3 regions of the Paenibacillus sp. M-152 genome follow, and region 2 is predicted to be linked to each of the others. Evidence: riboswitches for the same ligand, from Rfam matches in the RefSeq annotation. Region 2 holds a riboswitch; each other region holds the start of a gene.
The links. A riboswitch is a leader RNA that binds a small molecule or an ion and turns the genes downstream of it on or off. The one in region 2 is predicted to bind glycine.

Region 1 (9,983 bases), 180 kb from region 2:
CCTCCTTTGTCATGATGGCTTCCTTTGGATGGGTAGGTACGTTCAAAGCGCTCATCATCCCGGGTATGGTAAATGCTTTCGGGATTTTTTGGATTCGCCAGTATGCAGAAGAATCCATTCCCAAAGAGTTGCTGGATGCGGGGCGTATGGACGGGTGCAGCTTTTTCCGGCTGTACTGGAATGTAGCACTGCCGATTTTAAGACCTGCGTTCGCTTTTCTCGGCGCATTTACCTTTATAGGAGCTTGGAATGATTACTTATGGCCGTTAATCGTTTTAACGGATGAGCGCAAATTTACGCTCCAGATTGCATTGTCCCAGTTGAACGGGATTTACAATACGGACTATGCGATGGTCATTGCTGGCACCCTGCTGGCTGTACTCCCTCTTATTATTTTGTTTCTTTTTATCAGCCGCCAGTTTATTTCCGATCTTGCCGCTGGAGCGATCAAAGATTAGCTTCACTTGATTCCCCTTATTCTTTTCATATATAATTGTTAATCGTCATTTCAAATATCTTACATGGCCAAGTCAGATATTAACGAGCTAGTCAAGATAAGAGATTACAATTTGAACATGAACTATGAACCGAGGGGAACCTTCCAGATGAACAAATTCACATATTATAATCCCACCAAATTAATTTTTGGAGACAATCAAATTGAACAATTGCAGCAAGAGCTGTTGAATTACGGCAAAAACATTTTGCTGGTATATGGAGGCGGAAGTGTCAAGCGAAATGGTTTGTATGACCAGGTATTAAACGCGTTAGAGCCTCTGCACCTCTACATTCATGAATTGTCGGGCGTTGAACCCAATCCGCGCTTGTCTACCGTTAAGAGGGGCATCGAGATTTGCCGAAATGAAAAGATAGACTTCCTGCTTGCAGTTGGCGGCGGAAGCGTTATTGATTGCACCAAAGCCATCGCAGCAGGGGCTGAATATGACGGCGATGTGTGGGATATTATCAACAAAAAACATATGCCAATCCAGGCTTTGCCCTTCGGTACCATCCTTACACTCGCCGCCACGGGTTCGGAAATGAATCCGGATTCTGTCATCACCAGCTGGGAAACGAACGAAAAATACGTGTGGGGCAGCGCGGTGACGCATCCTAAATTCTCCATCTTGGACCCGAAAAACACCTTTTCTGTGCCACGTGATCAGACGGTTTATGGCATGGTGGATATGATGAGCCACGTCTTTGAACAGTACTTTCACAATGTTAAAAATACACCGCTGCAAGATCGTATGTGCTTTTCTGTGCTGCAAACCGTGATTGAAACGGCACCTAAGCTGCTGGAGGATTTGCACAACTATGAGCATCGCGAAACGATATTATATGCTGGGACGATTGCCCTGAACGGTACGCTGCAAATGGGCTACTTCGGGGATTGGGCTTCGCATACCATTGAACATGCACTATCTGCTGTATATGATATTCCTCATGCTGGCGGTCTAGCGATTCTGTTTCCCAACTGGATGAGACATACAGTGGATCAGGACGCTGCACGCATGAAGCGGCTGATGCTCAGTATGTTCGACTTGAACACTGTAGGTAAAACTGACAGAGAAATTGCCTTGGAAGGTATTGACCGTCTAAGTGCGTTCTGGACAAGTCTTGGTGCCCCTTCTACCCTGGCCGATTACAACATTAATGATGAACAATTGGAAAACATCGCAAGCATTGCGGCCCGTGAAATGGAGCACGGAGGTTTCGGTAATTATCAAAAGCTGAAACAGGAAGATATTTTAGCTATTTTGCGTGCATCGTTATAACAATTAAAAGGGAGTGTCCTCAAGCCTGTGATGGCTGAGAGCACTCCCTTTTATTATTTATGAATTGATCGTTTGTCCTTTTTCTTCTACTTGGATAGCCGCCCCTACATTGGCACCTGCAAGAATGCCCTTTTTCTTATTAGGGTACAAAGAGTTCATATAGGTTCGGGTTTCTGCAACGACAATGCCTGACAAGCCGAGCAGTGCAATCAGGTTCGGAAAAGCCATCATTGCGTTAAAAATATCTGCCAGCAGCCAGATGGCATCGAGCTTGATGAACGCGCCTCCGGCAACCAGTATGATGAACAGATAACGGTATGGTTTAATCCACTTGACCCCAAGCAAATATTCAACACAGCGTTCCCCGTAGTAGTTCCAGCCAAGTATCGTTGTGAACGCAAATAAAATAAGGCTAATCGTCACGAGCTCTGCTCCAGCCGGAAAGGCACTGGAAAACGCATGTTGAGTCATCAGACCTCCATCATCATTTCCACTCCATATTCCCGTAACCAGCAATGTAAATCCTGTCAAATTACAAATAATCATCGTATCGATAAAAACGCCCGTCATGGATATTAGTCCTTGTTCTGCGGGCCATTTCGTCTTAGCTGCTGCTGCTGCGATTGGCGCACTTCCCAAACCAGCTTCATTTGCAAAGATCCCTCTGGCAACTCCGCTTCGCATCGCCAGCATAATCGTGGCTCCGGCAAATCCACCCGTCGCAGATGTTGTCGAGAAAGCCCCTTGTAATACTAGTGCGATCGCATGAGGAAGCTCTCCTGCAAACTTAATGAGTACGATTAAACAAACCACGATATAGAGCCCCGACATGAATGGAACAATCTTTGTGGATACCTTGGCGATACTTTTGAGTCCTCCAATCGTAACAACAGCCGTCAACACGGAAATAATGATTGCTGTAACTACTGTTGGCACGCCAAAACTACTTTCCGTAGAAGAAACGATAGCCTTTACTTGCGGAAAAGTACCGATTCCAAATAGTGCTACAAGAATACCAGAAAAGGCAAACAACATCGCCAGCGGCTTGAAACGGCGGCCAAGCCCGTTTTCAATATAATACATCGGTCCACCCGAAAATTGTCCGTTCCGGTCTTTAACACGGTATTTAACGGATAATAACCCTTCCGCATATTTGGTTGCCATCCCGAAAAAAGCTGCAACCAGCATCCAGAATAATGAACCGGGCCCACCCAGTTTGATCGCTGTTGCGACACCGACGATACTTCCCGTACCTACAGTAGCTGCGAGTGCCGTACTCAATGCTCCAAAGCTACTGACATCCCCGCTGCCTTCGTCCGGCGCTTTACCAATTAGCTTGAGCGCTAAGGGCAATCGAATAATCTGAAGCATCTTCAGACGGATCGTTAGCCACAACCCAGTGCCCATGACGAGAATTAGAAGCGGCGCTCCCCACATCCAACTGTCAATTGTTTCTAATAAATGTACCAAATTCATTTCAACCCGCTCCTCCAGCATATTAAAAAACAAAAAAGAGTCAAATCCGTTGATTCGACTCCTGGAGAGGTTAAAGGCACGAAAAACAAACCAATTTGTACAGGATTTTATCTCTAAAAGCGTAGAGTATTCCCTGTCACAGGTTATTCGCGTCTCTGTCCTTTTGCCTGAGAGTTTAAGCAGATAATAATCTGCGGTGCACCTTCGGCGCCCAATTAAGGGTCTCTCCAGAGTTCTGTCCGTTTACGGTCCCTGCTTGTTGCTGTAAATCAGCTTAAGCACCTGAGAGTTTTGCCCCTTCGGTCGGAACTTTCGTTCCATCTCCCGCAAACATCAACCAGACATATGAAATTTTTATTTATTATACAGAAAACTTTCAGCGTATTACAAGTGAAAAATTTGTGAAGCCCTCTGACAAATTAATAGGGTGTCTATACAAAAAGCGGGTACAGCAGATTGCATCCTAAGGATTTTCTCTGCTGTACCCGCCCAAAACGATATAGAATTACAATTCTTCACCATTGGTTGCTATCACATTTTTATACCAGTTAAATGAGTCCTTTTTGGAGCGTTGGAGCGTTCCGTTACCGTCATCATCCAAATCAACGTAAATAAATCCGTAGCGCTTGGACATTTCGGAAGTAGACATGCTCACAAGGTCGATAGGACCCCAGCTGGTGTAACCAATCAGATCAACACCGTCAGCAATGGCTTCCTTCATTTGGGCAATATGCTGACGCAAGTAATCAATGCGATACGTGTCATGCACAGAGCCGTCCTCTTCTACCTTATCGTACGCACCCAGGCCATTTTCCACGATGAACAGCGGCTTTTGGTAACGGTCATAAAACGTATTTAGTGTAACACGCAGGCCGATCGGATCAATCTGCCATCCCCAATCGGAGGACTGCAAATACGGATTTTTCACACCGCCAATCAGGTTCCCTGCTGCCTTTTCTCCTTCTGGACCTACCGATACGGTCAAGGTCATGTAGTAGCTAAATGAGATAAAATCAACCGTATTATTTTTCAAAATTTCAGCATCGCCGGGTTCTGTCTGGATCACAATATTATTTTCTACAAAATAGCGGTTCATATAGTTGGGATACTCCCCACGAGCATGCACATCCGTAAAGAACAGATTCATTTGATTTTCATGCTGTGCTTTCAGAATATCCTCTGGGTTACACGTATGTGGGTAGCTTTCAATGCGAGCCAGCATACAGCCGATCTGAGCATCCGGAATGATCTCATGTCCCCGTTTGGTCGCCAGTGCACTTGCTACAAATTGATGGTGCAATGCTTGATATATCGCTTGTTGCTTGTTTCCTACACGGTCAATAACCACACCGCCGCCAGTAAACGGACTCATAGTCATGACATTGATTTCGTTAAAGGTCAGCCAGTATTTTACTTTATCCTTATAGCGTGTAAATACCGTTTCGGCATATTTTACGTAATGATCTACGACTTCGCGTCCCAACCAGCCATTATACTTCTGTGTCAGACCTAGCGGTGTTTCATAATGTGACAATGTTACCAACGGCTCAATACCATACTTGCGCAGCTCATCGAATACATTGTCGTAAAATTGCAATCCTGCTTCATTCGGCTCGGCATCATATCCATTCGGGAAAATCCGCGACCAGTGGATGGACATCCGGAATACTTTAAAGCCCATTTCTGCAAACAAAGCAATATCTTCTTTGTAGCGGTGGTAGAAGTCCACTCCTTCACGCTTTGGAAAACGGGCGTTTACCTTCCCTGCCAAGATGTCCTCCAGTCGTTCAGACGAAATTTCTATAGCATGATCGTTTTTACGTTCTGCCTTAGGTACATAGGCTATCATGTCTGCGCTGGACAGGCCTTTTCCATCTACGTCAAAAGCACCTTCCAATTGGTTGGCTGCAGTTGCCCCGCCCCATAGGAAGTTTTGCGGGAATCCTTTTAGCGTCTTCGTCATGGTATAAAAACCTCTTTTCTTATCTAATGTTTTCACTCTAGGGTGTGTCTTCAAACTGTTTAACAAAGCTTAAATAGGTTAAATAAAGTAGATGAGTACACGATACGAAATCCAAGATCAACAATGGCGGCTAATTCAAAAGCTGTTTCCACCCGAACGTAAACCACAAGGAGGACGTCCTACTGTGGACAATCGATGGATGTTAAATGCCATGCTTTGGGTCGCTCGTTCGGGTGCCCCATGGCGGGATCTACCAGACACCTTTCCCCATTGGAAATCGGTATATACTCGCTTTCGGCGCTGGCAGAAAGCAGGGATTTGGGATAAGGTTCTAGAGCATGTTTCGCTTGATCTCGACGAAGAAAGCATAATGATTGATGCCACGATCGTGCGGGTCCATCAGCATGGATCAGGCGCAAAAGGGGGCAAGACAAGCAAGCAATCGGACGATCCCGAGGGGGACTAAGCACGAAAATTCATGCCGTGGTTGATGCGTTGGGAAATCCACTTCGTTTCGAATTGACGGGAGGACAGGCCCATGATTCTGTCCAGGGATACAAAATACTCCAAACCATTGAACTAACCATGAAGCAAGTCTTAGCTGACCGGGCGTATGACACCAACGCTATCCGATCTCTTTTGAAAGAGCATGAAGCGATCCCGGTGATCCCAGGGAAGAAAAATCGGCGGGTGAAACCGAAATACGACCACGATCTCTACAAAGAGCGTCATTTGGTGGAATGCTTTTTTAACAAGGTGAAAAAATATCGTCGACTTGCTACTCGCTATGATAAATTAGCCTGCACTTTCCAGGCTTTTTTAACGCTGGCTTCCATTCTCGTATGGCTTGCTTAGGTTTGAAGACACGCCCTAGTCAATAACCCATCAGGTGCTGCAATGCGAATCAATAACTAACGGTGACCGTTATCCTTTGAAATGCACCGATAGATGCTTTAAAATAGACGTAATGCCCTCATAAGCATCCTAATTGTTGTAACGCGTTTCATGTCAAGTATTTTTTTCTTAGGTGAGGAGAAGCATCATGTCGAATCTTGATCAAATTGCAAAACTGGCGGGCTTTTCCAAAGCTACGGTATCCAGAGTGTTAAATCAGTCCCCCCATGTAAGCCACGAAACCAGAACTAAAATTTTAAAAATCATGCAGGAATTAGATTATGTTCCTAATCGGAATGCGATTTCTTTATCCAAGGGCCAAACGCTTCAGATTGGTATCATCACATCAACTATTAATGAAATTGTTCTGGCATTTCTGGACAGCTTTGTAGAAATCGCAGGACAATATGAATTTCAAACCATTATTTATACTTCGGGAGAAGACAAAAAGAAAGAGCTTCAAGCTTTCGAGGATTTAAAAAGAAAAAGAGTCGATGCGCTGGTCATCATTTCCTGCGTGAATGACACTGATTTTTTGAGTACTTATTGCAAATATGGACCGATCGTGGCATGGCAACGAATGGAGCATACCGGTATTCGCTCCGTCGCAATGGATCAGTATGAAGGATATATGTTAGCGCTCAAACATTTGATACAAAAAGGTTATACACGTATAGCCAATGCTTTTGGTCGTCCGAGCAGCATCAATACTCACAGCAGACAACGTGCTTATGAGCAGATCATGAGTGAACACAATCTGCCAGTGTTGCAGCACTGGAACTATTCTTCTATTTATAACATTCGTGACGGCGAACAGGTTGTGCGCAATTTATTACAGCATCGTGAGGAATTTCCGGAGGCTATTTTGTGTGCAAACGATTATGTAGCAGTGGGCATTCTCTGCGAAGCGCGCAGACAATTGCTGAAGGTACCAGAAGATCTGGCGATTATTGGGTTTGATAACACGGAGCTGGCGCACACGATGGGAATTACAACGGTTCAAAATCCCATAATGGCTCAGGCACAAAATGCTTTTTTCATGCTTTCTCCTCAGCTGATTGGACGCCAGATGGAGCTTCATTCACTGGAGTACAGCCTCATTGAGCGTACAACCACTTAAGAGCACAGTTGGCTCGCAAACTAGGCAAATGGGCCTTAATATAAAATATTTTTTGTCGAAAGAGAATAAAATATGTTGAAATCGCTTTTTTTTGTGCTACAATAGCACTATATCGAAGGATTGTGACCGGTGATGCGGGCAATGCCTGAGTTCAATTGAGTGCTATTGCTAACAATAGTATTGAATTGTGCTTGGGCATTTTTTATTGGTAAAGGATGGGAGGGGGGAACTTCAATGATTATTGAGAAGGTGCTCAATAACAACGTCCTGTTGACTAAAAACGATAAAGGCAAAGAGGTCATCGTCATGGGAAGAGGTATTTCCTTCAAAAAGGTGGCTGGCGACCCAGTCGATGATCATAAAATAGATAAGATTTTCATGTTAAATGAAAACGAGTTCACGGCCAGACTAACTGAGCTGCTGAACGATATTCCCGTGTCTCATCTGGAGGTCGTGAATGAAATCGTGACCCATGCAGCAGAAGTGCTGGATACGGAGTTAAGTGATAACATTTATTTAACATTGACCGACCATATTCATTTTGCCATACAGCGGGAAGAAAAAGGATTAGCACTCAAAAACGCGATGCTGTATGAAATTAAACGCTTTTACAAAAAAGAATTTGCAGTTGGACTGGATGCTCTGCAAAAAATAGAAAATACGCTCGGTGTAAAATTGGGCGAAGACGAAGCGGGATTTATTGCATTGCATATGGTGAATGCACGGATCGACGGTAACGAGATGAAGGCTACACTGAAAATGACCGAGATTGTCCAACACATATTGAACATTATTACGTATCATTATGGGATTGTGCTGGATGAGTCTTCTTTTAGCTATTCGAGATTTTTGACCCATTTGCAATATTTTGCAATGCGAGTGATTCGCAAAGAGGTTATTCACAGTGGTGAAGAATTTTTGTACAACCAGGTAAAGCAAACCTATACCGAAGCTTTTGCTTGTACCCAAAAAATTAATGAATATCTAGAAAAAACATATGATCAATATTTAAGCAAAGATGAATATGTATATCTAACGATTCACATTCATCGGGTAACTGAGCGTAATAACATATCAGGCTAAAAATTTCATATCCTCATCGTTCATGGATTGTGACTGGTAAGGCAGGCAAAACCTAAACTGATGGTGAAATCAACGTTCCCTCATAGAAGGAGTGCGTCGTTTTCACCACGAGTTTAGGTTTTTCTTGTTTACAAGGTTATAAAGATGCACGCCGGCGCATCTTAGCAACAGCTGTAAACGGTAAATCCTATCAGTAGCAAGAATAACACTTAAGGAGTTCTGAACATGAGTGATAAAGAGCTATCCAAAAAAATAGTGACTCTCGTTGGCGGCGAAGAGAATGTCAATTCGGTATTTCATTGCGCTACACGCTTGAGATTTAAATTAAAGGATCGCACAAAAGCGGACAAAGCTGCACTGGAAGCTACGCCTGGTGTCATTACAGTGGTGGAAAGCAGCGGACAGTTCCAAGTGGTCATCGGTAACAATGTAGGCCAAGTCTTTGAGCATATGATGGCAGAAACAAATCTGCAGGATGCGGATAATCCAAATGCGAAAAAAGAAGAATCTTCCGAAAAAACGAATTTTCTCGGCAAAGCGGTCGATATCATTTCCAGCATTTTCTCCCCTCTCTTGGGTGCTCTTGCCGGAGCAGGTTTGCTCAAAGGGATTATGGCCTTAATTGCGTCGCTCCATTGGATTGATACTGCAAGCGGTACGTATCTCATTCTGAATGCCGCTTCGGACAGCGTATTTTATTTCTTGCCTATATTCCTAGCTATTACATCGTCCCGTAAATTTAAGACCAATGCCTTTGTATCAGTCGCAGTTGCTGGAGCACTCGTGTACCCGGATGTTATTGCAGCGGTGGACAATCCGGCAAAACTGGCTTTTCTCGGGATTCCAATCATTCTGATAAAATACAGTTCCAGTGTAATCCCAATTATTCTCGCGGTATGGGTACAATCCTATGTGGAACGCTGGTTTAATTCCTTTGTTCATCAATCAGTTAAAAACATTATCGTACCTATGCTATCACTGCTGGTCGTTGTTCCATTGACGTTTTTGGCCTTTGGTCCAGTCGGTAACCTGATTAGTCAAGGCTTGGCGAACGGTTTTACATGGGTATACAATTTAAGCCCATTGATTGCCGGGGCTGTTGCCGGGGCGTTCTGGCAAGTATTTGTTATTTTCGGCGTACACTGGGGCTTCGTTCCTATTATGCTGTCCAATATTCAAACATTGGGTTATGACACGATGCTTCCAATGCTTACAGCAGCCGTACTTTCTCAAGCTGGTGCAACACTGGGGGTATTCCTGAAATCACGAAATACTCAAATGAAGGCTTTGGCTGGTTCCTCTACACTGGCAGCTGTATTCGGGATTACTGAACCTACGATTTATGGTGTAACTTTGAAATTGAAAAAGCCGTTCATTTATGCTTGTATTTCTGGTGGTATTGGGGGCGCGATTATCGCTTCCGGTGGAGCGACTGCAAAATCCTTCTCCCTGCCTAGTTTACTGGCGCTTCCAACTTATTTTGGAGCTGGATTCTTGTGGGTTGTCCTCGGCTTACTTGTTGCCTTTGTACTCGCAGTTGTATTGGTTATGATTTTGGGCTTTGATGATCCAAAAGAAGAAGCTGTAAAAACAGAAACAGCACCCGTAAAAAAAGAAGTAACAATCGAAAAGGAAATCCTCGTAAGTCCGTTGCAAGGTAAAGTGCTGC
Region 2 (9,983 bases):
CAGCAGCCATTCCTAACGCCAGATGATCGGTCCGGATACCATACTCCTGTGCTTGCAGCGCGGGACGTACAAGACGGTCATTGGGAGACAGCTTGCGAAGCGGTGAACGTCCGACCCGAGTAACCTCGTCTGTCAGATTAGGATTGCGGAAGCGATCCAGAATCTTAGAGATGTACTTCTTATGCTCCCCTTGATTCAAGCCGAATCGCTTTACAAGCACCGCTCCTGTTTCCTCCAGCGCCCCTTGGATTGAATCTACCACCTTGGTATCCTTCATGGCCTCCTGGATCGTGGCATAACCTGCGGTATAACCAATATAGGCCGCCACGCAATGCCCCGTATTCACCGTAAACAACTTGCGTTCAATGTAAGGCTCCAGATCCTGCACGTAAAGAATGCCTTCGATTTCTTCATGGTCAGCTGCCATCTGCGAGCGATCCACCACCCACTCGTAAAAAGGCTCTACCTGCACATGCAATGGATCCTCATGATGCTGGATCGGCACAATCCGGTCTACAGCAGCATTGGGGAAATATACCGAAGCCTCTGCCTTGGCACGAGTCGCCTCATCCAGTAGCGCAAAAACATGCTCTTTCAGTTGGGTGCTGCCTCCAATTGCATTTTCGCAAGCGATCACATGCAGCGGGCCTGCCCCTCGCTCCACCCGCCGCGCTATCCCCTCGGCAATACCTGCTGCAATATGCCTGAGGATGCTAACCCCGACTGCGGTCGTTACCAGATCAGCATGATTTACTGCATCCGCTACAGCGGATGCATCTCTGCCGTCAATCGCGGTTACATTCGTTACCGTCTCCGTATCCTTCGTATCATTCGCCAACTCAACAGTATATTGCTTGCGGCGGCGTAACTCAGATACAAGTGTCTCGTTGACATCTGAAAAAACAACCTCATAGCCTGCACGCGACAGAATCAGCCCAATAAAGCCGCGACCGATATTTCCTGCTCCAAAGTGGACGGCTCTCATAGCTCCAGCTCACTTTCGAACAGATCTATAATTTCCTGTGGGATCACCGCGTTGCGAAGTTTGTCCATGTTTTCTTCCTCCGCACATACCACAGCGATACTTGTCAAAATCTCCATATGATCGCCGCCTTGGGCTGCAATGCCGATCACCATGTATGCTTTTTCTTCCCCGAAATCTACGCCTTGCGGGAACTGAACGATGGAGATGCCAGTGGATTGAACAAGTGTCTTAGATTCCTTGGTACCATGTGGAATAGCCAGCCCGTTCCCGATATAGGTGGATACAATCTCCTCGCGTTCAAGCATCTTGTCAATGTACTCAGTTGTAATATGTCCTGCATCCAGCAGGATTTGTCCTGCCATACGAATCGCCTCATATTTGTCTTTGGCGGTTGCGTTCATTTTTATTTTGTCTATCGTCATAATACTCACGGTAGGTTCCTCCCTGTCCCTAATTTACTGTGAAAAAATTCAGCCAGCTCAGTCGATATATAATTGGCAATCTGATCTCTACTACCGTGTTCCAGTAGTGTAATCATGTCTTCCTGCAGCAGTAATGCACTAATCTCGCTCAATACCTCCAAGCTTTCTTTCGGTAACTCACGAGGTCCCAACATCAGCAGAACGCATTCCACTTGTTCGTCTACATCCGCCAACAGCGGCTCAGCCAGCCTATACAAGGCCAGCGAAGGCTGGCGAATATAGGGACTGCGTGTATGAATTAAAGCAACGGAGGTATCAGCAATCACCTGACTACCTTGGCGCTCTCTTTCCATAAGCTGTTCAGCAACAACAGAAGGCTCTGTGACATTTCCCCGCCCTGCCTCCAACATGCATATAGCCTCTATGGTAGCTGGCATATCCATCCCTTGATTTTCCAGTGGATACACTTGAAATTGCTGTACAATGTGCACAATCTCCTCAAGACTTTTCCGTAGACCAGTAAGCCACTCCATGCCCTGGCCGGAGAGTACAGCCTGTTCCTGACGATGATCACTGAGTTGATTGAGTGTAATATGCTGAATGAAATGACGCAGGCGGTCACTCTCCTCTTGCGTCAGCAGCGGGCTGATTTTGAGATACCGATCCGGCTCAAGCGGTAGCTCCACTGTCGAAATGATCAGATCATAATCCTCCTTGGGAATCCGCGTTGCCTCGTACCATGAGGCCCTATCCACGATTTTGATCTGTGGCAGCTCCTTGGCCAGTCTTGTTGCCAGAAGTCTGGAAGACCCAATTCCGCTCGTGCAGACTACGATTGCTCGAACCTCCCGCTGCAATTGTCGCAGCCGCTCCAACGAAGCGCCAAAATGCATGACCAGAAATCCGATCTCTTCATCTGGTACTTCCATTTCCGTCATATCCGCCGCAGCCTTTTTGACCGAGTCGAACAAGCTGCCGTAATCCTTGCGAATTTGCTGAAGGAGAGGGTTGCGGATCGCTCTCCCTTCCCTCAAACGTTTGAATACTGGAGCCATATGGGCAATCAGCCCTTCACGCAGGACACGATCCTCTGCTAATGGTGTGCCTGTCTCTGCCTCTACACGACGAATCAACTCATGAACCGACTCCAGCAGTACAAGATCATCCAGTGGCAGCAAGCGGGTGGAATGATCCTCAGCATCACGGAACAGCAACCCGAAATAACATCGTTCCGGTTCTGGAAATTCAATATCCAGCGCCGCTGACAACTCTGCGCATATACGCTCCACCATAGCTGTGCGCAGCATGATATTCTCCTCTGAATCTGTTTTCGAATACGAGAGACGATGATCCACAACGTACCCAAGGCGCAGACGTGCCAGAGAAACGCAAATTTGAATCAGCAGTTCCATATATTTGCTTTCCACCATGTTTTTCAGCCATTGATCATGAGGCTGCCAGAGAACATTCTCCACGGTTAGCAGATTCTCTCTGCCAATCATCTCCAGCAATTTTTCTGTGACACGTGTTACGGGACGAAGCTCCTCTCGGCCGGAAAACAGATCCGATTCATCCAAATATTCGAGAGCAAGCTCAGAAATCGCCCGTCTTTTGTCTATCTCCCGGCCTGTAATCTCGACACCGTATCCCCGTCTGCGCACAAGCACGAGCCCTCGATCTGCGATCCAGCCTTGTAATTCGTCCAGATCATGACTGACCGTAGTTACTGTGACTCTCAAATCCGATGCTAGCGCCAGCAGCTTGATCGGCTCCTGTGTATCCAGCAGCATGCACAGAACTACAATTTTTCTCTCCTCAGCCGAGTATTCGTCTGACTTCGTATGCAGTAATTGCTCCCGCAGACTTGCAAGCTGAGTCGGGCCGGCATCCACATAGATACCGATCCCTGATTTTTTCTCCAGCTTTACCTCATGAGCCGCCAACCAACACTCAACTGCGCCAAGTTCCCGATGAACCGTCCTTGTGCTGACATTGATCTTCTCAGCAATTTCCCCGGCCGTAACCTCTTGGGGCTGCTCCAAAAGATACTCTACGATGTCAGATTGTCGTTTCGTAATATTCATAAGCGCATACCGTTCCTTCCCAAGCTCTCATCCCTTCCAGCAGGAAATACAAACTGTATACAGCCGGCCTGACTTTATGGGGATTAAGAATCGGATTTTAGCCGTTCAACTAGCGCTTCGTATTCAGGGCTCTTCAGGAAATTGTCAATGGAAATGTGCTCAGCATTCGGGGCTACCGTTTTAGCCCGGTCTGTCAACGTTTTTTGTGTAATGACAATATCCGCATCCTGTGGAATTTCACTGATTGCCGTATTCGTTACCGTAACGCCCACGCCCGCCTGTTTCATTTTTTTGCGCAAAATTGAGGCTCCCATGGCGCTTGAACCCATACCTGCATCACAGGAAAAGACAATTTTATTCACCTCGGATTTATCCTTAAGCGATCGATCTGCGGCAATCTCGGCAGCACGATCGGATGCGCGGTTATCTTCCATTACAGTGGCGTTAGCGCTTGCACCCTTGCTTTGATTTTTCATATCTTTCAGACGGGATGCAGCTTCCTCCAGCCCCTCTTCCTTTTGCTTACCAGTTTTGAGTAATATTGCGGCAACCGCAAAGGATACGACCGCAGCTGCGATTACTCCGCTCAGCATCGGCAAATATCCGCCTTTGGGTGTCATCAGGAAGTAAGCAATGATACTGCCTGGTGAAGGAGCAGCAACCAGTCCGGCACCTGTCAACATAAAACAGAAGGTTCCCACAACGCCCCCTGCTATAGCAGCGAGAATCAGAATCGGCTTCATCAAAATATAAGGGAAATAAATTTCATGAATCCCGCCGAAAAAATGAATAATGACTGCACCAGGAGCAGACGACTTCGCAGAGCCTTTACCGAACAGGCAATAGGCCAGCAAAATACCGAGTCCCGGGCCAGGATTGGATTCAAGCATGAACAAAACGGATTTTCCTGTTCTTGCAGCTTCCTCCAGCGCAATCGGACTCAATACTCCATGATTCAGTGCGTTGTTGAGAAATAATACTTTTCCGGGCTCAATAATGAGATTGACAAGCGGCAGTAGCCCTGCGTTCACGAGGAACTGTACCCCTGTCGACAACACTTGACTGATGGTTTGCACGACCGGGCCGATCGCCACATGCGCTAGTAATGCTAGAATGGCACCGATAATCCCAGCCGAGAAATTATTGACCAGCATTTCAAAACCTGATTTGACTTTGCCCTCAATGGCCTTATCGAACTTCTTCAATATCCATGCAGCCAGCGGACCAGCTACCATCGCGCCCAGGAACATCGGGATATCGGCCCCCACAATGACCCCCATCGTCATAATGGCACCGATCACACCTCCACGCTGTCCGTGAATCATCGTGCCTCCCGTGTAACCGATCAGCAGTGGCAGCAAATAATTTTTCATCGGATCAACCAGTTGTGCAAAACCCTCATTTGGGAACCACCCGGTCGGAATAAAAAGGGCCGTAATTAATCCCCATGCGATAAAGGCTCCCATATTGGGCATAACCATACCGCTGAGAAAGCGGCCAAAACGCTGTACGGCGACACGAGCGCCACCGTTTGAACTGGACTTTGTGTCCACTGTGCTCATATTCATATCCTCCTTGTGAGTAAATAGCATCACTACCTTTTCTTAAAATTCATACTAAATGACAGCGCTATCTTCATCAACGAAATGAAAACGTACTTTCGTCATGAACGTTGATGACAACATTTAAATTTAAAGTAACGACAAGGCATTATACCTGCATAATTCTTCTTAATATGGCCGATAACAATAGAAATTAGTCGAAAAAACACTGTTGTAAATCTGTGCAATTGTATAAAGAGGCTCTCTTCTAAGCCTGCGTAAGCAACGTAAATACGTCTTCTAAAAGACAACAAAAAAATAGCCGCTATGTCAGGCATAGCGACTATTTTATACAAAAACTGAGCGGACTAACGATGCTCTTATTTAATTCAATATCCATATAAAAAATCAGAATAAAGCGCTATTATTTCATGCTGTATTGCTCATTATTGCTCATCCGAAATCAACTGCTCGTACTGCTCCGCAGACAGCAACTTGCCCAGAGCTTCCTCGACATCATTGCTCATCTCTACTTCGATCATCCAACCCTCTTCATAGGGTGATTCATTCACCAGCTCAGGTGTACTTTCCAGAGCTTCATTTACTTTCAAAACGGTTCCCGTCACCGGAGCAAAAAGATCGGATACGGTCTTCACCGATTCAATTGTACCAATCTCCGTCCCCTGTCCAATCGTTGTTCCCGCCCCAGGTAATTCCACAAAAACAATATCACCCAATTGATGCTGTGCAAAGTCTGTAATGCCGATCCGCAACGTCCCATCCACTGTGCGCTGAACCCACTCATGTTCGTCTGTATACCAAAGTTGCTGTTTCACTTCACTCATCCTGCTTCGCCTCACTTCCACATGAATAAAATGCTTTTGATCACCTGTATTAGACAAGTTAAGATTATGACAATAAGAACATCCATGTCAATAATACTAACAAAAATACTCCATACCAACTCATATAGCGCAGTCTATAAAAAAATGATAACTTGTAACAAACGCTTACATATCCTTATTTATACAATAAATGTTTTTAGGTTGTTTTATATGACATTTTTATTGACATTTTAAATGGATTTGCGTATTAATGGGTTATAGTAATTGCTTTTGAAAATACCTCGACAACTGCAAACGCGGATGAACGCGGAGGGAGAGACTACCAAAAAAGATTCGCATAGCTGTTGTCGCTTGTGAGACAGTTGTACACGCGAATCGGGTCAAGTTGTTATCTGCAAAACCGGGTAACATACCGTTGATCCAAAAGGTAGCGCCGAAGGAGTAAACTTGCATTGCAGGTGAATCTCTCAGGCAAAAGGACCTCTGCCGGACGCATCTCTGGAGAGCATCCGTGAAAAGAGCGGATCACCCAAGGGGAAACCTGGTTCACACCGGGGTAACTTTCTGGTATCAAGGACAGAGCTGAAAGAAGAGTATGGACTGCCGTCTATACGTTTCTTTTAGCCTGTCTTTTTTGTTTAGCCGATTACACTGGATAGGAGTGAAAAAATGTCTAATTTGCGAAGAACACCACTATATTCGTCCTACGGGACGCAGCCCGGGGTTCGTTGTATTGACTTTGGCGGGTGGGAACTCCCCGTTCAGTTTAGCGGCATTCAAAAGGAGCATGAGGCCGTCCGACAACATGCAGGTTTATTCGATGTATCGCATATGGGCGAGTTCTTGGTTGAAGGCAAAGAAGCTGAGGCTTTTTTGCAACAGGTAACTACGAATGATGTCAGCCAGTTGGAACCGGGCCAAGCACAATATTCACTCCTGTGTTACCCCGATGGAGGCGTAGTGGATGACTTGCTTGTATATTGCAAAGGACCAGAGCGCTACATGCTCGTTGTGAATGCCTCCAACATCGACAAAGATTGGGATTGGCTCATACGCCACGTACCAGCATCGATTCATCTGGAGAATGTGTCTGATGCGATAGCATTGCTGGCATTACAAGGACCGGAAGCAGCACGTATTACCGCAGCCGTGACAGATACAGATATTACGAATCTGGCATCTTTCCGATTCCATGAGAACGTGCAATTGTTCGGAGCAAAAGCACTTGTCTCGCGAACTGGATATACCGGCGAAGACGGTTTTGAATTTTATATCCCTGCTGAGGAAGCACCCGCCGTGTGGGATGGTTTACTTCGTTGCGGTGAATCGTATAGACTGATTCCCGCTGGACTTGGTGCTCGCGATACGCTGCGCTTCGAGGCACGGCTACCGTTGTACGGACAGGAGTTATCTGCCACAATTTCACCGTTTGAGGCTGGTTTAGGTTTCTTCGTCAAGTTGAACAAAGGAGATTTTATCGGCAGGGAAGCACTGCAACGTCAAAAAGAACAAGGAATTCCTCGCAAGTTGATCGGGCTGGAAATGATTGACCGCGGTATCCCGCGCGCTCATTATCCGGTGTTCGCTGAAGGTCAACACATCGGTGAGGTCACAACGGGTACTCAATCGCCCACCTTGAAGCGTAATCTGGGGCTGGCCCTGGTGGACAGTCGTTTTAGCACCCTATCGACACCGCTGGAGGTCGAAATTCGTGGTAAACGCCTGCGTGCGGAAGTGGTCCCAGCCCCCTTTTATAAACGGCTACGCTGATCTTAATCCTCTTCATTATAAAAAAGCGATCATGTCAGATATAAAATTCTGGATTTTCCAATTAAGACTATGTATTAGCTAATTTACTATCTAAATTTTGCTTTTCGAAAGGAGCCAGAACCTATGAAGCAGCATCGCTATCTCCCCATGACCGAACAAGATCAAACTGAAATGCTGCGTGTGGTGGGCGTATCATCCATTGATGATTTATTCAGTGACATTCCAGAGGCTATTCGATACCAAGGGGAACTCCCTCTTTCCTCTCGGCTCGACGAAAGAGCCTTAACCCGCCACATGACCGAGCTGGCCGGACGAAACGCCAATACAGATACACATGCTAGCTTTCTTGGTGCAGGTATTTATGATCATCATATTCCATCCGTTATCCAACACATCACCTCACGTTCCGAATTTTACACAGCCTACACCCCCTATCAGCCGGAAGTAAGCCAGGGCGAGCTGCAAGCCATTTTTGAATTCCAGTCGTATATTTGCGAATTGACAGGTATGGCGGTAGCTAATGCCAGCATGTACGATGGGGCTACAGCTCTGGCGGAAGCGGGCTCATTGGCCGCTTCCGCCACGCGTCGTAAACAGCTTATCGTATCAAGGTCTGTCCATCCAGAGGCACGTCAGGTATTGGCAGCCTATGCACGCGGATTGGACCTGGACATTGTGGAAATCGGCTGTTCGGATGGCGTAACGGATGTCGATGCGCTAGCAACGGCCGTATCGGAACAGACGGCGGCTGTTTTGATCCAAAATCCCAACTTTTTCGGAGCCGTGGAAAATCTGAAGCCGATGGCTGACCTCATCCATGCGCATCAAGGGCTTATGGTTGTTAGTGCCAATCCACTGGCACTAGGCTTGCTAGAGACCCCTGGTAAGCAAGGCGCGGATATTGTTGTAGGAGACGCGCAGCCACTTGGGATCTCATCCTCCCTCGGTGGTCCGACCTGCGGTTACTTTGCCGTTTCCCAGGCGCATATGCGCCGTATCCCTGGACGTATCGTAGGCCAAACCACAGACCGTAACGGCAAACGCGGCTTCGTGCTGACCTTGCAAGCGCGGGAACAGCATATCCGCCGCGAAAAGGCCACGTCTAACATTTGCTCCAATCAAGCGTTGCTCGCTTTATCTGCATCTGTATATTTGTCTGTCATGGGTAGACAGGGGATCAAGGAAGTAGCCGAGTTAAATTTGCATAAAAGCCGTTATGCGTTAGAGCAATTGCTGAGCTTGAAAGGTGTATCTACCTCGTTTAACGCACCAACCTTTAATGAGTTTGCCCTTAAACTGCCTGAGGGTACAGATATGAGCAAACTCCAGGCCGAGCTGCTAGCTGCCGGATTTATCGCTGGCTACGATTTGGGCCGGGACTATGAGGAACTTGCTGGTCACATGCTGATTGCCGTGACGGAGCAAAGAACCAAAGAAGAGATTGACCAATTTGTACACACCTTGGGGGGATTGCTATGACACACACCGGACAGGATCAGAAACAAGAACTGTTAAAGGAACACGATCAAACGCTCATTTTTGAATTGAGCCGTCCGGGTCGCATCGCTTATTCCCTTCCCGATTGCGACGTTCCCCGTCGCCCGGTGGCAGAGCTTTTGCCGGATTATGCGCTGCGCAGCGAACCTGCAGCATTACCCGAGGTATACGAAGTAGATGTTATTCGCCATTATACCGCCCTGTCCCAGCGCAATTTCGGCGTCGACAACGGATTTTATCCGCTTGGCTCGTGTACGATGAAATACAATCCGAAGGTGAATGAGGATGTTGCCCGTTACGCAGGCTTTGCTAAAATTCACCCATATCAGCCGGAGGATAGCATCCAGGGGGCTATGGAGCTGCTGCATACGCTCCAAAATGATCTGGCTGCGTTGACCGGCATGGATGCCGTCACGCTTCAGCCCGCTGCTGGCGCCCATGGCGAATGGACCGGGCTGATGATGATCCGCTCGTACCACGAAGCACGTGGCGAGCGACGTACCAAGGTGCTCGTGCCGGATTCATCGCACGGAACGAACCCCGCCAGTGCAACCGTCGCGGGTTTCGAAACAATCACCCTTCCCTCTACCCCAGAGGGGCTGGTGGATCTGGATGCGCTGCGTCAAGCCGTAGGCAACGACACCGCTGCGCTCATGCTGACCAATCCGAACACGCTTGGTCTGTTCGAGAAGCAAATCACTGATATTGCCGCAATTGTGCATGACGCAGGTGGCCTGCTCTACTATGACGGCGCAAATTCCAATGCTATCATGGGGATTACCCGCCCTGGGGATATGGGCTTTGATGTGGTGCATCTCAATTTGCACAAAACGATGAGT
Region 3 (9,983 bases), 2.0 Mb from region 2:
GGCGCCATTCAGGGCGAGCCTTATCGTGTGGTCAAAGCGAAGGATGCAGATCTGGATCTGCCTTGGGGAGCGGAGGTCATTTTGGAAGGCGAAGTGTTAGCAGGTGAACGTGAGTATGAAGGCCCATTCGGTGAATTCACAGGTCACTATTCCGGCGGTCGCGCGATGCCAGTCATTCAGATTAATCGTGTATATCACCGCAAACAGCCTATCTTTGAGCATCTGTACATCGGGATGCCTTGGACGGAAACGGATTATATGATCGGTGTGAATACAAGTGTACCGTTGTTTCAGCAGCTTAAGGATGCTTTTCCTAATGAAATCGTAGCTGTTAATGCCATGTATACGCATGGGCTGGTCGCTATTATTTCCACGAAAACCCGGTATGGCGGCTTTGCGAAGGCTGTGGGAATGCGTGCGTTAACGACTCCGCATGGATTGGGGTATTGCAAGCTGGTGATTGTGGTGGATGAGAAGGTCGATCCGTTCAATCTGCCGCAAGTCATGTGGGCTTTATCCACCAAGCTTCATCCAAAGCATGATGCTGTCATTGTTCCTGGCTTGTCTATTTTACCGCTTGACCCCGGCTCTGATCCGGCAGGTATGACGCACAAAATGATACTGGATGCGACGACACCTGTAGCACCGGATATTAGAGGCCATTACTCGCAGCCGCTTGATTCCCCGCTGGGTGTAGCGGAATGGGAGAAAAAGTTGAGCCAAATGCTTCGCTAAATATTTTTAAAAACAAAGAAAGATTAAAGGAGTGCTGACAAATGCATATTTGTCCCCGTTGTGAGTCCAATCGTTCAGAAGTCGTTTCCCATTCGCCGGTTAAAGGTGCCTGGGAGGTTTTGTTGTGCCCTGTATGCCTGTTCACATGGCGAACCTCAGAACCGGATAGCATTACTGATCCAGCAAAGTATAAATCGGCGTTCAAGGTAAACCCCCAAAATATTCCGGATGCTGCTCATGTTCCTCCTATTCCAGAGCGGATATAGGGTCGTTCGTAAGTAGCCGTAAATTATGGTATTTTGAAGTTATAGGCCAAATGTAAAGGGGATTATACTTCATGCAGACGCCAAGGATCGGTAAGGAGCTGTTCACGCTGCTGAACGGCAAGGAGTTGGAGCACAAGCAACAAGAAGCAATGATGCTGTTGACGGTTACAGAAGATCAGTGGCCGCACATAGCGATGATTAGTGTGGGCGAGGTTGTAGCGCTGGACGAGGGGAATTTGCGTCTGGCCCTATGGCCGGGTACGACCACGACAGGCAACATGATCCGTACTGGGAAGGCAACGCTTGCGGTGTTCACCGGGGGAAAGGCGCATTATGTGCGGTTGTCGCTGAAACATCTGCCTGCTTTACCCGGAGCCAAGCATGTACGTGAGCGATTTGCGGCCCATGTTTTTGCAGCCAGAGAAGATTCGGCTCAATATGCGGATATCTTGACAGGTGTCACAATTCGCCTCAAGGAGCCGGAATCGGTGATCCATCGCTGGAAAGAGACGGTGGCAGAGTTGTTGGTATAAAGCTATCTGATTATGACAAATCATCTTTGTAATTACCAAGTTTACCGTTAAAATAGATGCAAGGGAATAAGCGCTTACAAGGAGTCAGGTTGAGCTTGTTGGAACAGGAATTAGAGCGTAAGGGGAAGCTTGTTTCTTTTGAAGGAAAATAGGAGGGATGAAAATGTCTCGTTTTGACAAGGTAGATCAGCTATTGCAACGATTCTTAGCGAATGGGCCGGCAGGGTGTGGTTGTGCCATTGCACAAAATGGTCAAGTGTTGTATGAAGGGTATCATGGATATGCTGATGTGGAAACTCGGAAACCGATTACTGAAGATACCGTGTATCGCTTGTTTTCTATGACAAAGGTCGTTGTATGTGCGGCTGCACTTATGCTATACGAACGCGGACAATTTTTATTGAATGAGCCTTTGTATGAATATTTACCTGAGTATCGTAATTCGTATGTATTCAAAACTGCTCCTAACGGACACACCTACATTGATAAGGCGGATAACCCTATTTTGATTAAGCATATATTCAATATGAGTGCAGGAATTCCGTATGCTTCTGAGTTTTCAGAAACAGGAAAAGCTATGCATAAGGTCATTACAGCATTAAAGGAAAAGCAGGGGAAATATGACCTGCGCACAGAAATTAAAGCGCTTTCCGAAGTTCCGCTTGCATTTGAACCAGGAACACGATGGTTATACGGATATGGCCACGATCTTGTTGCTGGTCTTATTGAAGTTATTTCAGGTAAATCATTAGGGCAATTTTTGAAGGATGAAATCTTTGATCCGCTTGGAATGAACAATACAGGTTACCGTTATCGTGGAGATATTGAATCGCGGATGGCTTCCATGTATCAACGGACAGACGCCGGAAAACTTGAAAAAATTGAGGGTTTCCTGGATGAATATCATCAGCCAGATGCTATATATGAAGGTGGAGGCGCAGGTTTATATTCGACAGTCAAAGATTACCTCACATTTTCACAAATGATGTCAAATGGCGGCACGGTAAACGGTGTGAACTTATTGGGGAGAAAAACCATTGATTTAATGCGTACAAATCATCTGAATACAGCTCAACTATCGGATTTCACCAATTCATACCATACAGGTTATGGCTATGGGCTGGGTGTACGAACGTTAATGGATAAAGCGGCTGGGCATGCAAACAGCTCGATTGGAGAATTTGGCTGGACGGGAATGGCAGGCACCTGGGTTTCTATAGATCCGAGCGAACAGTTCTCCGTCGTTTATATGCATCAGCTTGATCCCAATATGGAAGAGTACCACCATTTAAGAATTCGTGCAGCAGCTTACAGCTGTCTGTAAAAGTACCGATTCTAGTTAATAAGGACCAAATTTTCTCTAAAGTCTAAACTATTCTTTTCCATATGACGACATAAAACGTAGGTGTAGGGATTTTGCGAAATCCTTAATTTTTAGCTTTGAAATGGGAGGGAATTAGATTTTGAAGAATAGATGGTCCGGTTTTCTGGCGTTGGTCATCCTGATTTCAAGTTTTACATCATATGCAGGGTTTGCATCTGCAGCAGAAGCAGTGCTTTCCAAGATTGTCCTTTCGTCTAACGAGGTAACTTTGCAACAGGGGGATACAGCTGCGTTGACGGCAACGGCTGTTTATAGCGATGGGACAACCTCAAATGTAACCGTAAGCACAGATTGGAAAAGTGATAATACATCTATTGCTACGGTGTACAATGGTACAGTTTCAGCCAAAGCTGAAGGGGAAGCCACTGTGATTGCGACCTATAAGGAGAAGGTACAATCCGTTCAGGTACATGTAACGAAAAAGGTTAAGGCGCTGACATCCAATGTACAAAGCCTGAACTTGCGTTCAAGCGGTACAGGACAGATCAATCTGACAGCGACTTACAGTGATAATACAACAGCTCAGGTTTCAGGTGATGCGACCTGGACTTCGGATAATCAGAAGGTAGCGACTGTAGTCAACGGATTAGTTACTGCTCAGGGAGCAGGTTCAGCTAATATTAAGGCTGTATATGGACAACAGACCGTAACGATTGCTGTACAGGTAGAGCAGGTTAAACGGCTGGATGCCAGTACATCAGAGGTTTCTCTTTTGTTAAAAGATACGGAGAAGGTTAAATTGACAGCCACGTTCCCGGATGGATCGACTCAGGATGTTACAGAGTCTGCCGAGTGGAGCTCCAGCAATACAGCCGTGGCAGATGTTCTGAAAGGCACTATTACCGGCTATAGCACAGGGAAGGCGACAATCACAGGTAAATATGGCACGATGTCCGCTACGATTGCGGTGGATGTGGATCAGACGAATAAGCTGAAAGCCAGCGAAACCAATATTTTTCTCCGTTTGGATGAATCAAAAAAAATACAGGTATCTGCTGTGTACCCGGATGGTACGGTAACAGATATCACAGATAAAGCTGCTTGGACATCAAGCGATGAAAAAATTGCAACAGTGAATAAAGGAACGATTATGGCCATTGGAGCGGGGTCGGCTACAGTGACCGCTAAGTACGGAGATAAGACGGTTTCGATCAAGACAGATATTGAAACCTCTAGATTTCTGGATTTAAGCGAGGACAAGCTGAGCTTGAATGCTAAGGAATCCAAAAAGCTCAAGCTGACCGCAACCTATGTAACAGGGACGGAAGAAGATATCACAAGTAAAGCAGAGTGGAAGTCCAGTAATGAAGATATCGCTTTTGTCAGCGGGGGAGAAGTCACAGGTTATAAAACAGGTGAGGCAACGATCACAGCTTCTTATGGCGGCAAAACAGCCACAGCTACCGTATCCGTAAACGTACCTGGTGATCTATCTTTGTCCTCTAAAACGGCAACGATAGATATTAATGAGGACTATACTGCGACTCTGACGGCTACTTATGCGGACGGGCGTAAGGAAGATGTTACAAAGGATGCAGAATGGACTTCAAGTGCGGAAGATATTGCTTCTGTGTCCAAGGGAACGATTACGGGTAAAGCGGCCGGTAAAGCGGTTATTACCGCAACCTATAACGGCAAAAAACTGACGATAAACGTACAAGTGGGCCTTGTAGACCGTTTGGAAACAGACTCGCGCGTAATTGCACTCGGTGCTCAGGAAACGAAGCAGCTGAAAGTATCAGGCGTTAAGAGTGGCGGTACAAAAACAGACGTAACCAAGGACGCCACTTGGACTACTAGCAATGTAAAAGTAGTTGAAGTTAGCGAAGGTTTGATCAAAGCTAATGCTAGCGGTAAGGCAACGATCACTGCTTCATATGGCAAGCAAACCATTACATTTACGGTAGAAGTAGACGTAGCGCAAAAGATTGAAGCGGATGCCATTGCGTTATCACTGAAATCCGGGGATCAAAAAACGATTGCGATTGTGGTTAAATCCAGTGATGGTAAAGAAAAGGATGTTACAACTCAAGCTGAATGGAAAACGTCCAATTATAAGGTAGCCACCGTCAAAAAGGGTCAGGTTACCGCGGTCAGCTACGGTAAAGCTAACATTCAGGCGAAGTTCGGCGGTAAGGTGATCAGCGTGCCTGTTGATGTTGATACGCTTAAATATCTGCAAACGGACAAAGTCGCCTTGACTTTGAAGGCAGGGCAGCTGGCTAAGGTTACGGCTACAGCCACGTATAAGGATGAGTCGGAGAAGGATGTTTCCAAGCCGGCTGTCTGGTCCTCATCCAGAATTATCGTTGCGACCGTCAAAGACGGTAACATTAAAGCACAGGGTAAAGGCAAAGCTGTAATTACAGTAAAATATGCTGGTAAAATGACGAAGGTACAGGTAACCGTTCAGTAATCTGTAACCGACTGAAAAGAAAAAGAGCAAGCATACGTCTAGGGACGGCATGCTTGCTCTTTTATTCTTAAGGGACGTACTCGCTTCTTAATACAGAGGAGGTTACCCCAATTATGACTTATCCTTTTTGACCGATGTGTTGCGAGTAAGGGATTCGGTCAAACGCTTGCCGGTCGGTGTCTGGGCCAAGCCGCCTTTGGCGGTCTCGCGGTGCTTTGACGGCATTGCGCTGCCGACTTCAAGCATCACGTCAATGACTTCGTCAGACGGAATGGCGCTGCGCACACCCGCCAAAGCCATATCCGCTGCGGCAAGTGCGGTCACGGCTCCCAGCCCGTTGCGCACGATACACGGAATCTCGACGAGTCCGGCGACGGGGTCGCATATCAGGCCGAGCGTGTTCTTGAGCGCTAGGCCTACGGCGTGAACGGCCTGCTCAGGTGTGCCACCGCGTAGCTCGACCATAGCGCCAGCGGCCATCCCGATGGCTGAACCAATCTCAGCCTGACAGCCTCCCTCCGCGCCGGAAATGAAGGAATTGTTGGCGATGACGTAGCCAATGGCTCCGGCTGCGAACAAGCCGTGCACCATATGCTCATCATCCCAGCCGAACCGCTCCTGCGCACTAATGAACACACCGGGGATGACTCCGCATGAACCTGCAGTGGGCGTGGCGACAATGCGCCCCATGGACGCATTAACCTCCGACACGGAGAGCGCATAAGCCATGGCGAGCGCGGAGGCATCGCCGGAGCAGGTTTCCCCTGTCCGCAGATATTCGGCTAAGCGCTTGCCGTCGCCGCCCGTTAATCCACTGCGGGATACGGTGTCTTGCGTCTGACCACGATGAACAGCCTCTTTCATGACTTCATAATAATCAGACATTTGGCGGAAGATTTCTTCTTCCGTTGAATTCGTCTCTTGTACCTGCTCTTGAATCATCAGGCGGCCAATCGTGGTGGATTCCTCAGCGCATATAGCGCTGATTTCATGCAGATGGCTAAATCGCATCAGATTCAGCTCCTTTTTTCAAATTAATCATTTTAATTTCGTACATATGTGGTAAGGATTGTAGTTTTGCGATTAATTCAGCCGTAGGAGGACTGTCCGTTTCGATGGCTGTAAGTGCTTCTCCATCCCGACCTTTGCGATCCACGTGCATATAGGCAATGTTAATGTCAGCAGCGCCGAGCGCTGAAGTCACCGCACCTAATGTACCGGGCTTATCCGAGTGAAGAAGCACCAACGTAGACAGCTCTCCGGTTAGGTTGACTCGGAATTCGTTGAGCTGCTGGACATGGATGCTGCCACCGCCGATGGAGGAACCCAGCAGTGTGCGCTGATCCTCACCCTTCCACAGCTCAAAACGGACGGTGTTCGGATGGGGGGCGGGTAGTCCGCTGACGGCAAATTCCACGGTCATCCCGGCCTGCTCCGCCCATTGCTCGGCATCTGGAATTCGATGGTCGTCTGTATCGTAATTGAGCAGTCCTGCGATGAGCGCTAGGTCTGTACCGTGTCCTTTGTATGTGTCAGCGAAGGAGCCGTACAGTGTCATGCGAGCACGGTCAGGCTGCGTCCCGAGCCAGTGACGGGCAACGCGTGCAAGCCGCACCGCGCCTGCAGTGTGTGAACTGGAAGGTCCGGTCATGGCCGGACCGATAATGGAAAATACATCTTTGAAACGCATGGTGTGGCCCCCTGTATGTTCTAGTACCATAGTATATGGTATTTCCGCGTTTTTGCGCGGCTATGACGGTTCCTAATGCTGACGTACAATGTGAGCGCAAAAAAGGACAGGATAAGGAAGTTTCCCTTATCTCTGTCCTCGTTACCTGAGAGTTTCGTGCGGTGTCCTTACCGCCTTACCCCTTGGGTGGCTTGCGCTCTCTCCAGAGTTGCGTCAGATGACGATACATGGACCTGAGAGATTATCCGCCAGCCGGGTGTTGGCGTCTTGCTCCTTCGGTGCCGCCAGCGTGTAAGCCCCTGGACAGACTCTCCCGTCATCTTCATTCGCGTATACCGTTCTACATATCTTTCTTAGCGTAATGTATGCCGTGCTCGGTGTCAATCGCAGGGTTCATTTTTTACATAAACAAGCGAGTTTCCGATAAAAGAGATTAAAATTTACATAATTATGGATGAAATCAGGAAGGAATTAGAAGATAGACAGCTAATCTGATAGAGGACAAGTACATTTATGGAATTATAGGAGGGATATTGACGTATGGTAAAAGGCTTGCGGTTCACAGGTTCACGCTTGAAAGGGGTGCTGCATCTGGCAGCGATCGTATCGCTGCTGATCGGGATCTTCGTTCCATTCGGTCAGGTCAAAGCGGAGGGAGCACTGACAGTAGCCGAGGCACTTCAGCGCCAAGGCAGTGGAGGCACAGTGACGGTGGAAGGTTACATCGTCGGACATGCTACCGGATCGAAAACGGCTAATTTTTCTTCTCCGTTTGCGAATGATTTTAACGTACTGATTGCCGACCAGGCCAATGAACGTAGCACGTCTAATCTATTGGATGTACAGCTGACATCAGCGTACAGAGGGCAATTTGGGCTAACAGGCCATCCTGAGCTGATTGGCAACAAAATCCGTGTGACGGGTACACTCGGCGCCTACAATAATTTTGGTGGAGTGAAAAGCCCAAGCGCTGTTGAACTGGTGAACGGAAGCGAGCCGGGTGAACCAGGTGAACCTGGCGAGCCTAATCCTGGTAACCCGGGTCAACCCGGTACTACACTGCCGGATGGCAAAGGTAAAAAGGTGCTGTTCGATAATACGCACGCACAGACGGCTGGGGCAGCAGATTGGGTCATTGAAGGCGCCTTCTCCGACTTTGCCAATGGACTGCGTAATGTAGGTTTTACAGTGGACCAACTGAACCGTCCCATTCCTTTTACTTATGGAGAACAGGCCATAACCTATGATAAGCTGCGCCAATATGATGTGTTCATCATCGGTGAAGCGAATGTTGCCTTTAAGGCATCCGAGCAGGCTGCCCTGCTGCAATATGTGAATAACGGGGGAAGTGTCTTCTTCATCTCCGACCACTATAATGCGGACCGTAACAAAAACCGTTGGGATTCCTCTGAGGTTATGAATGGCTACCGTCGTGGAGCCTATACTAATCCGGCCAAAGGCATGACTACAGAAGAAGCAGCATCACCGGCGATGCAGGGGTTAACTAGCTCCGATTGGCTGGCAACCAACTTTGGTGTTCGTTTCCGTTACAATGCGCTCGGTGACGTGAATGCTACGGACATTGTAGCCGCAGATCAATCCTTTGGCATTACCAAGGGTGTACGCTCGATTGCCATGCATGCGGGATCTACGCTGGCTATTATTGATCCTACCAAAGCCAAAGGAATTGCCTATATCCCTACAGGTACGAATAAATGGGGCAATGCTGTAGACCAGGGTGTCTATAACGGCGGAGGCCGTGCGGAAGGGCCTTATGCTGCGATCTCCAAGGTAGGTCAAGGCAAGGCAGCATTTATCGGTGATTCTTCCCCTGTAGAAGATGCTACACCGAAATATGCGCGTGAAGAAAACGGACAGTCGAAAAAGACATATGATGGTTTCAAGGAAGTGGACGATGCCACCTTCCTGGTGCAAACGGTCCAATGGCTTGCGTGGAAGCAGGACTACACCAAATTATCCGATGTGGCAGGTTTAACGCTGGATCAACCGACGAAGCTTCTGCCGTTTGAGGAGCCTGCGGCTTCCACAGAACCGCAACCCGAGCCTTGGTCTGCTCCAGCAGCAGGCTACAAATGGTACGATCCAAAAACGTTCAAGTCGGGCTCCTATGGAGCGGCTTCGTAATAAACGTAAAGAATTCAGTGTGAGTGGTTGGGTGCTAGTTTGCCGTTTGATCCTCTGTAGGGGATCAAACGGCTTTTTTGTGATGAAAATTAACCTGTGGTTGGTTATTTGATTACATTTTGTGCCAGGAAAGTCGCGCTACTGCTGGATCATTGATTTTTTAAATGATGTTGATAGCATAATCTTAATTGATATATCCATATACTGGTGATAGGATGTATTCAAATTATTCCGACAAAAACGGTATGTAATGTTCATGAGAGGTTTTAAACATCAAACATGGTGAGAATAAGCGGGACAAGACCATGGAGAATGGAGGAAGCGGGCATTGAATATCAAACCCGTGTTGGAGATTAAGGGATTATCCGTATCTTTTCGCATCAAGGATCAATATCACCCCGCAGTCGACCATCTGGATCTGACGGTCAATCCCAATGAAGTGCTGGCTGTAGTCGGAGAATCCGGTTGTGGCAAAAGCGCGCTGGCGCTTTCGATCCCACAACTGCATGACATGGAGCGAACACGTGTCGAAGGAAAGGTCCTTTTTAAAGGCACGGATCTGATCCGTCTCTCCTCAGGGCAAATGAATAAAATCCGCGGAGCGGGCATTGGCATGATCTTTCAGGACCCGCTGACAGCACTTAACCCGTTAATGTGCATTGGTAAGCAGATCGAGGAAAATCTCGATTATCATACGTCCCTATCTACGAAGCAAAAAAGGGAACGTGTACTGGAGCTACTGGAAAGCGTGGATATACCCAACCCCGTACGTGTGTATGAACAGTATCCGCATGAACTTTCAGGAGGGATGCGC

Region 1: it holds a riboswitch for glycine, as region 2 does, so the genes downstream of both, EGM68_RS19905 (alanine/glycine:cation symporter family protein) here and gcvT (glycine cleavage system aminomethyltransferase GcvT) in region 2, are expected to answer to the same signal.
Region 3: it holds a riboswitch for glycine, as region 2 does, so the genes downstream of both, sdaAB (L-serine ammonia-lyase, iron-sulfur-dependent subunit beta) here and gcvT (glycine cleavage system aminomethyltransferase GcvT) in region 2, are expected to answer to the same signal.

What each region holds. Positions count from the first base shown of each region.
Region 1 is NZ_CP034141.1:4,565,979-4,575,961, forward strand. Features, by position in the region: gene EGM68_RS19895 (carbohydrate ABC transporter permease) at 1-458, shown strand, start outside; gene EGM68_RS19900 (iron-containing alcohol dehydrogenase) at 606-1,778, shown strand; gene EGM68_RS19905 (alanine/glycine:cation symporter family protein) at 1,836-3,254, opposite strand; glycine riboswitch at 3,400-3,495, opposite strand; glycine riboswitch at 3,507-3,591, opposite strand; gene EGM68_RS19910 (glycoside hydrolase family 1 protein) at 3,760-5,217, opposite strand; partial or broken gene EGM68_RS19915 (IS5 family transposase) at 5,309-6,072, shown strand; gene EGM68_RS19920 (LacI family DNA-binding transcriptional regulator) at 6,260-7,231, shown strand; gene licT (BglG family transcription antiterminator LicT) at 7,466-8,314, shown strand; gene EGM68_RS19930 (beta-glucoside-specific PTS transporter subunit IIABC) at 8,540-9,983, shown strand, end outside.
Region 2 is NZ_CP034141.1:4,390,689-4,400,671, forward strand. Features, by position in the region: gene EGM68_RS19095 (mannitol-1-phosphate 5-dehydrogenase) at 1-985, opposite strand, end outside; gene EGM68_RS19100 (PTS mannitol transporter subunit IIA) at 982-1,416, opposite strand; gene EGM68_RS19105 (BglG family transcription antiterminator) at 1,413-3,491, opposite strand; gene EGM68_RS19110 (PTS mannitol transporter subunit IIBC) at 3,575-5,053, opposite strand; gene gcvH (glycine cleavage system protein GcvH) at 5,479-5,877, opposite strand; glycine riboswitch at 6,178-6,370, shown strand; glycine riboswitch at 6,371-6,467, shown strand; gene gcvT (glycine cleavage system aminomethyltransferase GcvT) at 6,547-7,647, shown strand; gene gcvPA (aminomethyl-transferring glycine dehydrogenase subunit GcvPA) at 7,771-9,126, shown strand; gene gcvPB (aminomethyl-transferring glycine dehydrogenase subunit GcvPB) at 9,123-9,983, shown strand, end outside.
Region 3 is NZ_CP034141.1:521,209-531,191, forward strand. Features, by position in the region: gene EGM68_RS02370 (non-oxidative hydroxyarylic acid decarboxylases subunit C) at 1-735, shown strand, start outside; gene EGM68_RS02375 (non-oxidative hydroxyarylic acid decarboxylases subunit D) at 777-1,001, shown strand; gene EGM68_RS02380 (hypothetical protein) at 1,073-1,534, shown strand; gene EGM68_RS02385 (serine hydrolase domain-containing protein) at 1,698-2,858, shown strand; gene EGM68_RS02390 (Ig-like domain-containing protein) at 2,998-5,334, shown strand; gene sdaAA (L-serine ammonia-lyase, iron-sulfur-dependent, subunit alpha) at 5,446-6,345, opposite strand; gene sdaAB (L-serine ammonia-lyase, iron-sulfur-dependent subunit beta) at 6,335-7,024, opposite strand; glycine riboswitch at 7,236-7,350, opposite strand; gene EGM68_RS02405 (DUF6359 domain-containing protein) at 7,565-9,169, shown strand; gene EGM68_RS02410 (ABC transporter ATP-binding protein) at 9,498-9,983, shown strand, end outside.